2 regions of the Streptomyces sp. NPDC054796 genome follow, and region 2 is predicted to be linked to the other one. Evidence: riboswitches for the same ligand, from Rfam matches in the RefSeq annotation. Region 2 holds a riboswitch; the other holds the start of a gene.
The links. A riboswitch is a leader RNA that binds a small molecule or an ion and turns the genes downstream of it on or off. The one in region 2 is predicted to bind glycine.
Positions count from the first base shown of each region.

Region 1: linked by a shared signal. The riboswitch ahead of gcvP (aminomethyl-transferring glycine dehydrogenase) and the one ahead of gcvT (glycine cleavage system aminomethyltransferase GcvT) in region 2 are both predicted to bind glycine.

Region 1 covers NZ_JBSHAO010000041.1:67,368-72,136, forward strand. Annotated here, with positions in the region: gene gcvP (aminomethyl-transferring glycine dehydrogenase) at 1-2,059, opposite strand, end outside; glycine riboswitch at 2,256-2,353, opposite strand; partial or broken gene ACWGJ2_RS28520 (PRC-barrel domain-containing protein) at 2,496-2,900, shown strand; gene ACWGJ2_RS28525 (DNA polymerase IV) at 2,789-4,618, opposite strand; gene ACWGJ2_RS28530 (MerR family transcriptional regulator) at 4,724-4,769, opposite strand, start outside.
Region 2 covers NZ_JBSHAO010000020.1:95,003-99,771, forward strand. Annotated here, with positions in the region: gene glyA (serine hydroxymethyltransferase) at 1-247, opposite strand, end outside; gene gcvH (glycine cleavage system protein GcvH) at 305-685, opposite strand; gene gcvT (glycine cleavage system aminomethyltransferase GcvT) at 896-2,023, opposite strand; glycine riboswitch at 2,167-2,300, opposite strand; gene ACWGJ2_RS18765 (AAA family ATPase) at 2,487-3,167, shown strand; gene ACWGJ2_RS18770 (hypothetical protein) at 3,383-4,769, opposite strand, start outside.

The DNA.
Region 1 (4,769 bases), on a different contig from region 2:
TGAGGTTCGCGCCGTCCACGTACACCTGGCCGCCCGCGTCGTGCACGGCGGCGCAGATGTCGCTGATGTGCTCCTCGAACACGCCGTGCGTCGAGGGGTAGGTGACCATCAGCACGGCCAGCTCGGAGCCGTGCTTCTCGATCTTGGCGTGCAGGTCGTCCAGCTCGACGTCGCCGTTCTCGCTGGTCTTCACGACGACGACCTTCATGCCCGCCATCACCGCGCTCGCGGCGTTGGTGCCGTGCGCTGAGGAGGGGATGAGGCAGACGGTGCGCTGCTCGTCACCGGCCGCGCGGTGGTACGCGCGCACCGCGAGCAGTCCCGCCAGCTCACCCTGCGAACCGGCGTTGGGCTGGAGGGAGACCTTGTCGTAGCCGGTGATCTCGGCCAGCCGCTCCTCCAGCTCCTGGATGAGGGTGAGATAGCCCTGCGCCTGCTCGGCGGGCGCGAAGGGGTGCAGCGCGCCGAACTGCGGCCAGGTGACCGGCTCCATCTCCGTCGTGCCGTTCAGCTTCATCGTGCAGGAGCCGAGCGGGATCATGCCGCGGTCCAGCGCGTAGTCGCGGTCGGCGAGGCGGCGCAGATAGCGCAGCATCGCCGTCTCCGAGCGGTGCTCGTGGAAGACCGGGTGCGTCAGGTACTCGTCCTCGCGCAGCAGCCCTGCGGGCAGCGTGTCGTCCGTCGCCGCGTCCAGCCGCTCGACGTCGGCCTCGACCTCGAAGGCGGCCCACACGGCGGCGAGCTGGGCGCGGCCCGTCGTCTCGTCGCAGGTGATCCCGACGTGGTCGGCGTCCACGTGCCGCAGGTTGACGCCCTTGTCGCGGGCGCGGGCCACGATCCGGGCCGCGCCGTCCGGCACCCGCACGGTGACGGTGTCGAAGTACGCCGCGTGCACGACCTCCACGCCGCCCTGCCGCAGGCCCTCGGCGAGGAGCGCGGTGTAGCGGTGGGTGCGGCGCGCGATGGCGGCCAGCCCGTCGGGGCCGTGGTAGACCGCGTACATCCCGGCCATCACGGCGAGGAGCACCTGCGCGGTGCAGATGTTGCTGGTGGCCTTCTCGCGGCGGATGTGCTGCTCACGGGTCTGGAGCGCGAGGCGGTACGCCTGGCGGCCGTCGGCGTCCTTGGAGACGCCGACGAGACGGCCCGGCAGGCTGCGCGCGTACGCGTCGCGCACGGACATGTAGCCCGCGTGGGGCCCGCCGAAGCCCATGGGGACGCCGAAGCGCTGGCTGGAGCCGACGGCGATGTCCGCGCCCAGTTCGCCGGGCGAGGTGAGGAGGGTCAGCGCGAGCAGATCGGCGGCGACGGTGACGATGGCGCCCAGCTCGTGGGCCTGGTCGACGAGGGCACGCGGATCGCGCACGGCGCCGGAGGCGCCCGGATACTGGAGCAGGACGCCGAAGACGCCACGCTCGGCGATCGCGGCCGGGATGCCCTCGCTCAGATCGGCGACGACGACCTCGACGCCGGTGGGCTCGGCCCGGGTCCGCAGGACGGCGACAGTCTGCGGCAGGCAGTCGGCGTCGACGAGATACACGCCCTGCTTGACCTTGCCGACCCGGCGCGACATGGCCATCGCCTCGGCCGCCGCGGTGGGCTCGTCCAGGAGGGAGGCGCCGGAGGTGGGCAGTCCGGTCAGGTCCGCGACGACGGTCTGGAAGTTGAGCAGCGCCTCCAGGCGGCCCTGGGAGATCTCGGGCTGGTACGGGGTGTACGCCGTGTACCAGGCGGGGTTCTCCATGACGTTGCGGAGGATCACGGGCGGGGTGAACGTCCCGTGGTACCCCAGGCCGATCATGGAGTGCAGCACCTCGTTGCGCCCGGCGAGGGAGTGCAGCTCGGCCAGCACGTCCGCCTCGCTGCGGGCTTCCGGCAGGTCGAGGGCTTCGACGCTCTTGATCACGTCGGGCACCGCGGCGGCGGTCAGCTCGTCCAGCGAGCCGTAGCCGACCTGGGCGAGCATCTTCGCCTGCGCGCCGGTGTCGGGGCCGATGTGGCGTCGCTCGAACGGTGTGCCGCGCTCCAGCTCGGTGAGGGGGATGCGATGGGAAGTCATCTGCGGAGGCCTCCTGGTCTCTGCGACCTTTGGGGGCACCACGGCGCGGGTGCCCGGATGGCCTCCCCCTCTGTCATCACGACCTGAGAGTTTCACCGGACCGTCCGGCAGTGTGGCCCGCCCGGCCCGGCTTTCACCGTCGGTGAGGAGGGGCACCCGGCGCTGGACCGCGGCCCGCCCTGCTTTCCAGAGTGACCTCGTCCGCGCGGTACGTGAGCCTGAGAGATTCCGGGGAGGGGTTGCTCCTTCGGCGCCTCGGGCGACTTTGCCAGAGGACTCTCCCGCACGGGGTCGACAGCCGTTTCCGAGCCTACCAGCGAGGTAGGACGAGGGGACCGGCTGTGCGCTCAAGTGGCCAATGGCCGAAATCTGCCTTTTCGTTGTACTAAGGACTCCAGGGACTCTGATGGAGCAGCCGCGACCAGGAGGAGGGACCGTGCAGACCGATATCGATCCGCGGAGCCTGATCGGCCGCAGGGCCGTCGACAGCAGGGGGACGAAGATCGGCACCGTGGACGAGGTGTATCTCGACGACGCCACGGGCGAACCCGAGTGGGCTGCCGTACGCACCGGCATCTTCAGCCGTGACGCCTTCGTACCCCTGGAGCCGAGCGAGGTGGAGAACGAGGCGCTGCGCATCCCCTTCGAGCGCGACCTGATCAAGGAAGCGCCCGACTTCGGAGTGGGCCGCCACCTCTCCCCCGAGCAGGAGCTACAGCTCTACCACCACTACGGGCTCGACGTGCCCGTGAGGGGCGAGGGCCCCTCCCCCACCACGGCACCCCCCGTCCCGCCGCTCGCGGCCCGGGACCGGAACTTCGGGCGCGTGGCCGGGTCCGGTTCCGGCTCCGGGGGCTGAGAGGCGGCACCCGGGGGACGATCCGCCCCTGCGGCACCGTCGGCACCGGGCAGCCCTGCCGTCGCCGCCCGCGCGGCCGGGTCAAGGTCAGGGGACGAGGGCGAGGGCAGGTCCGCGTCGGCCGCCGTCCGCGCCATCGCCGCCAGTGGTGGCGGATCGGCCGGGCTGAGGTCCGGATCGCCGACGGAGAACGTCCGCACCCGGCCCGGTACCGAGCCCGGATACTCGAACCGCACGGTCACCCTGCCTATGCCGCTGCCCTGGACCCACCCCGGCCCGTACTCGGCGTGCCGGACATCGTGCCCCGCCACCCAGCGCCTGCCCACGGGCACCTCGGCGGCAGGCTCACGCGCCGGTGCCGGTGCCGGTGCCGAGGCCGGTTCCCCGTTCCGCGGCTGCTCGGCCGCTGATCCGGTCCCGGTTCCGGTCGCCGACCCGGCGCCCACGGCTGTCCCGTCCGACCCGGCCGCCGGGTGCGCGGCGTCGTCCACCGCTTCCTCCACAGGCTCACCGGGAGCGACATCGGCGGCGAGAGCGGCACCGTCAGCAGCGCCCTCAGCGCCACCGGCCGCACCCTCACCGCCGGCAGCGGCATCAACCGCACTGAGCGCCTCCGCCGCACTGGCCTGCGCGAACAGATCCTCCTGCGTGAAGTCCGCGAGCCCGCTCACCCCGACCCCCAGCAGCCGCACCCCCGAGGTGGTGTCCACGCCGTCGATGAGCCGCGCCGCGGCCTCGCGCACCACCCCCGGGTCGTCGGTGGGCCCCCGGAGTGTCTCGGAGCGGGTGAGCGTCGAGAAGTCGTAGCTCCGGACCTTGATCACCACGGTCCTCCCTGAGCGCCCCGCCGCGCGCAGCCGCTCCACGCAGCGGTCCGCCAGCCGGGCCACCTCCAGCCGCACCCGGGTCCTGTCGGTGAGGTCCACATCGAAGGTGTCCTCGACGGAGACCGACTTCGCGTCCCGCTCGGCGACCACGGGCCGCGCGTCCAAGCCGTTCGCCATGGCATAGAGCGAAGCTCCGTGCGCCCTGCCCAGCAGCCGCAGCAGCTCCGCCTCGCCCGCCTCGGCCGTCTCGCCCACGGTGGTGATCCCGGCCCGGCGCAGGACCTCGGCCGTGGCGGGCCCGACGCCGGGCAGCGTCCGCACGGGCATGGGCGCCAGCAGCTCGCGCTCGGTGCCCGGCGTGATCAGCACCAGGCCGTCCGGCTTGGCCTGCTCCGAGGCGATCTTGGCCAGCATCTTGGACCCGGCGAGCCCCACCGAGCCGCTGAGCCCCGTGGCCCGCCTGATCTCCTCGCGCAGCCGCTCCCCGACGGCCCGCACGTCCTCGGCACGGGTCCCGGGCCCGACCTCGCCGCCCGCCTCCAGATCCACGAACGCCTCATCGAGGCTCAGCGGCTCCACGAGCGGGGAGAGGCGGGCGAGCAGTTCCATGACGATGTCGCTCACCTGCCGGTACAGCGCGCCGCGCGGCGTCAGATAGGCGGCGTTGGGGCACAGGCGCCGCGCCTGGGCCATGGGCATCGCGGAGTGCACCCCGAAGACCCGAGCCTCGTACGACGCGGTGGCGACCACCCCGCGCGGGCCGAGACCGCCCACGATCACCGGCTTTCCGCGCAGGCTCGGCTTCGACGCCTGCTCCACCGCGGCGAAGAAGGCATCCATGTCGAGATGCAGGATCGTCGGTACGCCCCTCACGCCTACCGATGCTGCCGCATGGCACTGACAATCTCACCCGCGGCACCCGCGACGCCGCCCCGCGCCACCTTCCGCACCGAGCGATCCCCGGCACGGGAGCACCGCTCACACGGCCCGGTTGCGCCTGCGGGCCAGCTCGTCACCGGGGTGT
Region 2 (4,769 bases):
TGATGCGGTCGCGGGCGATGTCCTCGACGACGTCGACGTACTCGCAGCCGCCGTAGTAGCGGCGCCCGGGGTAGCCCTCGGCGTACTTGTTCGTCAGGACGGAGCCCTGGGCCTCCAGCGAGGCGACGGGGGCGAAGTTCTCCGACGCGATCATCTCGAGGGTGGACTGCTGGCGGTGAAGCTCGGAGTCGACGGCGGCGGCGACGTCCGGGTCCACCTCGTGGAGAGAACCATTCAAAAGCGACATGAAACCATCCCTGTTGGCACGGCTGGGGGTGGGTGGGCGGGAGACGGGCAGAGCAGCTCAGCTTCCGGCGGCGAAGGCGGTGTACTCCTCGGCGGAGAGCAGGTCGTCCGGCTCCTCCGAGACCTTCACCTTGAACAGCCAGCCGCCTTCGAAGGGCGCCGAGTTCACCAGTGCCGGGTCGTCCACGACGTCCTGGTTGATCTCGGTGATCTCGCCGGAGACCGGTGCGTACAGGTCGCTCACGGACTTGGTCGACTCCAGTTCGCCGCAGGGCTCGCCCGCGGTGACCGCGTCGCCGACCTCAGGGAGCTGGACGAAGACGACGTCGCCGAGTGCCTCGGCGGCGTGCGCCGTGATCCCGACCGTCGAGACGCCGTCCTCGGCGGCCGACAGCCACTCGTGCTCCTTGCTGTAGCGAAGCTGCTGGGGGTTGCTCATGGTGCGATTCTCCTGGATGAGAGGGGTGCGGGGGAAAACGGTCTTGGAAGATGGGACGAGTTCCACAGCGCGGGCGCCCGCACGGGCCGGAGCGCGGGCGCCCGCACGGGCCGACGCGGGGTGCGTGCCGACGGGTGCCCGTACGGCGGTGGCGCGTCCGCTCCCGGAGTGCGCCTCCGTCCGCCGGTGGCGGGCCCGTGACGGGTGGTTTCAGCGCTGCCTCTTGTAGAAGGGCAGCGCGACCACCTCGTACGGCTCGTGGGAACCGCGGATGTCCACCGCGACCCCCTTGGTGCCCGGCTCCGCGTGCGCGGCGTCCACGTAGGCGATGGCGATCGGCTTGCCGAGGGTCGGGGAGGGGGCCCCTGAGGTGACCTCGCCGATCACCTCGCCCTCGGCCGAGACCACCCCGTACCCCGCGCGCGGCACCCGGCGCCCCTCGGCGATCAGGCCGACCAGCTTGCGCGGCGGGCTGTTCCGCGCCCGCTCGGCCGCCGCCTCCAGGGGCTCGCGGCCGACGAAACGTCCCTCGTTCGTCGTCTTCTCGAACTTCACCGTCCGGCCGAGACCCGCGTCGAAGGGCGTGGTCGACGTGCTCAGCTCGTGCCCGTACAGCGGCATCCCCGCTTCCAGGCGCAGCGTGTCCCGGCAGCTCAGGCCGCACGGCACGAGCCCCGCGCCGGAGCCCGCCTCCGTCAGCGCCTCCCACACGGCGACGGCGTCACCGGGCGCGACGAACAGCTCGAAGCCGTCCTCGCCGGTGTAGCCCGTACGGGCGATGAGCGCGTCCTTGCCCGCGACCGTGCCCGGCAGGCCCGCGTAGTACTTCAGCCCGTCCAGATCGGCGTCGGTCAGCGTCCGCAGGATGCCGACGGCCTCGGGGCCCTGGACCGCGAGCAGCGCGTAGGCGTCGCGGTCGTCGCGCACCTCGGCGCCGAAGCCCTCGGCGCGCGCGGTGAGCGCGTCCAGGACCACCTGCGCGTTGGCCGCGTTGGCGACGACCATGTAGGTGTCCTCGCCGGTGCGGTAGACGATCAGATCGTCGAGGATGCCGCCGTCCTCGTCGCAGATCATGGTGTAGCGGGCGCGGCCGACGGCGACCGCCGACAGGTTGCCGACCAGCGAGTAGTCCAGCAGCGCCCCGGCGTCCCGGCCCGTGACGGTGATCTCACCCATGTGGGAGAGGTCGAACAGGCCCGCGCGAGTGCGGACGGCGTTGTGTTCGTCACGCTCGCTGCCGTAGCGCAGCGGCATGTCCCAGCCCGCGAAGTCGGTCATCGTCGCGCCGAGCGCGCGATGAGTGGCGTCGAGTGCGGTCTTACGAGGGGTGTCGCTCATGTCAGTCAGGCTCCAGGGGCAAGTGACCGGATGTCCTCCCCATCTGTCATCGGAACCTGAGAGGTTCGCCAGGAGCCCGTTACCGTGGGCCTCGGCTTGCACCTTGGGTGGAGCCGCGCGGCGGCTCGCTTTTCAGATCTGCCTCATCCTGTGCGGTATCGGGGCCTGAGAGATTCAAGGGAGGACTTGCTCCTTCGGCGCCCCGTGGACGCCGCCTCCGTGCACACTGTGCGAGGGGCGGACGGCGTACGGACGGGGACTCTCCCGCGCGGATTCAAGCGGCCGTTATGGAGTTGGCCCGCACATCATGGCACGGCGCGGGTACCCGTGGTGCTCCTGGCGGGGAAGCAATCGTCTTGAACCGCATTACCTTTTCTTGACACTCTCGGGGAAAGCCGCGGTGGAGCGCCGGGGGCCCGGGGGAGGCCCCCGGGAAACGCAGGTATCCGGGGAGGGCGATCAGGTGGGCAGTCTGCGCAGTGCTTACGCGACGGTGACCGCGACGGTCACGGGGGGCGGAGCGGGAGGCGGTGCGGGTGCGGTGGTGCCCGCGCAGGCCCCCGTGCCCGTCCTGGAGCGGGATCTGCGCGGCACCGCCGCCAGACGCACGCTGCGCTTCGCGGCGGGTGACCTGGTCGTGGTCTCGGGACTGCCGGGCAGCGGCAAGTCGACGCTGATCCGGCGCACGGTGGCTCTCCACGACACCGTCAGCAGGATCGACTCGCAGGACACCAGGGAGCGCTGGGAGGCCAGGCTGCCCGGCTGGCTGCCCTACGGCGTCTACCGTCCCCTGGTCCGCCTCGCGCACTACGCGGGGCTGCGGCGGGCGCTGGCCTCGGGCGCGAGCGTCGTCGTGCACGACTGCGGGACGCAGGGCTGGGTGCGCGGCTGGCTGGCCAGGGACGCGCGGCGGCGCGGCAGAGGGCTGCACCTGGTGCTCCTCGACGTGCCGCCCGTGGTCGCCCTGGAGGGCCAGGCCGAGCGCGGCCGCGGCGTCTCCGGGTACGCCTTCGCCCGGCACCGCAGGGCCGTGGGCCGCCTGATAGCGCAGGCGGAGGCAGGGCGGGTGCCCGAGGGCTGCTCCTCGGTCGTGCTGCTGGACCGGGAGGCGGCGGCTGCGCTGCGCGGGGTGGCGTTCGAGTAGGGGCGAGCCAAGGCACGTAGGGGACGAGCAGGGGCACGGTTCGGGGTGCTTTCCGGGTCCGCTTCGGGGATGCGTCCGGGGCGTGTTCCGGCGTGTTCCGGGGCGTACCAAGGCGTGCGCGGTGCCCCGCACGCGCGCGGCCCGTCACCGCTCAGCGGTGACGGGCCGCGCACGGGGACAGAGCGCGCGGTCGCCCGCGCCCTCGTGTGGGTGCGTCAGAACGCCGGGGTGTGGCCCATGTGCAGGATCGGGGCCTTCGGCGACTTGGGGGCCTTGTCGCCCTCTGCGGCCTCGGCACGCTTGGCGCCCTTGGCCTCCGGCATCGGCGCCGCCTTCGGCAGCCCCTTCAGGTCGGGCTCGGGCAGCGCCCCGCCCAGGGCGACGCTGGCCAGCACGTTGACGGTGGAGGTGAGCATGGTTCTCGCCTCGTTGGTGACCTTGCGCTCGTCGCCGGAGGACGCGGCCCTCAGGAACCCGTCGACCTTGGAGCGCAACTGGGTGCTCGCCTTGAGCGTCAGTCTGCTCCCCTCCGAGGGGCGGTCGGCCGCTCGCGTGCCGCTCTTCCGCACCGGGAGCGCCTGCTCCTGCTCAGGGCCCTGCTGCTGCTGAGTGTCCTGCGGCTTCGGCTGGTCCTGCTTCGGCTGGTGCTCCGGCGCCTCCTTCTCCCGCTCCGGCTGCGCCTGCTGCTTCCGCTCGGGCTGCTGCTCCGGCCGCTGTTCCGGCTTCTGCTCGGGCTTCGGTGCCTCCTGGCGCGGTTCCTGGGCGTTCTGCTGCTGCTCCGGCTGCTCCGGCTGCTCCGGCTGCTTCTGCTCGGGCCGGGGCTTCTCCTGCGGCTTCTGCTCCTGCGGCTTCTGCTGTTGGGGCTTTTCCTGGGGCTTCTCCTGCTGTCCGGGCTGGGGCTGGTCCTGCTGGGGCTTCTCCTGCTGGTCCTGCTGACCCGGCTGGGGCGGGGTCTCCTTCTGGGGGTTCTCGTCCCGCGGCTGCTGGGGGTCGGGCCGCTGGGACCTGGTCCGCTGGAGCTCGGCCAGCCCGTCCTTGACGGCCTTGCCCATTCTCTGGAGGTCCGCCTCGTTGTGCTTGGCCTTCGGGTCCTTGAGCACCGTGTTCAGTACTCGGCCCACCGGCACGATGACGTTGCCGGTGTCGCCGACCAGCTCGCTCTGCCGGGCCAGCTCACCGGCGCCGCGCAGCCCCGAGGGCGTGGGGGCCTCCAGTGCGCGGGGCGCGGTGGCCGCCCCGGGCCCCTGCTGGGTCCCGGACAGCTTCGGCAGGCCCTTGAGGTCGGCGGCGGGCAGCCGCCCGTCGGAGAGGCCGCCCGCCATCACGTTGACGGCGCCGGTCAGGGTGGCCTTCACGGCGCCGGACGTCCGCTGCCTGTCGCCGGCCGCGGACGCCTTGAGCAGCGCGTCGACGCGGGTACGGAGGTCCTCGGCGGCCTTCAGGGTCATGTCCGAGGGGGCCTGGGCGCGGTGGGAGCCGGTGGCCTGCTTCGCCGCCGCGGCCTTCTTCAGCGTGCTGATCGCCTTCCCGACCTCGGCCGAGTGCTCCTTGGCCTCGTTCTGGGGGAGCTTGCCGTTCTTGGCCTGGAGTACCCCGTCCACG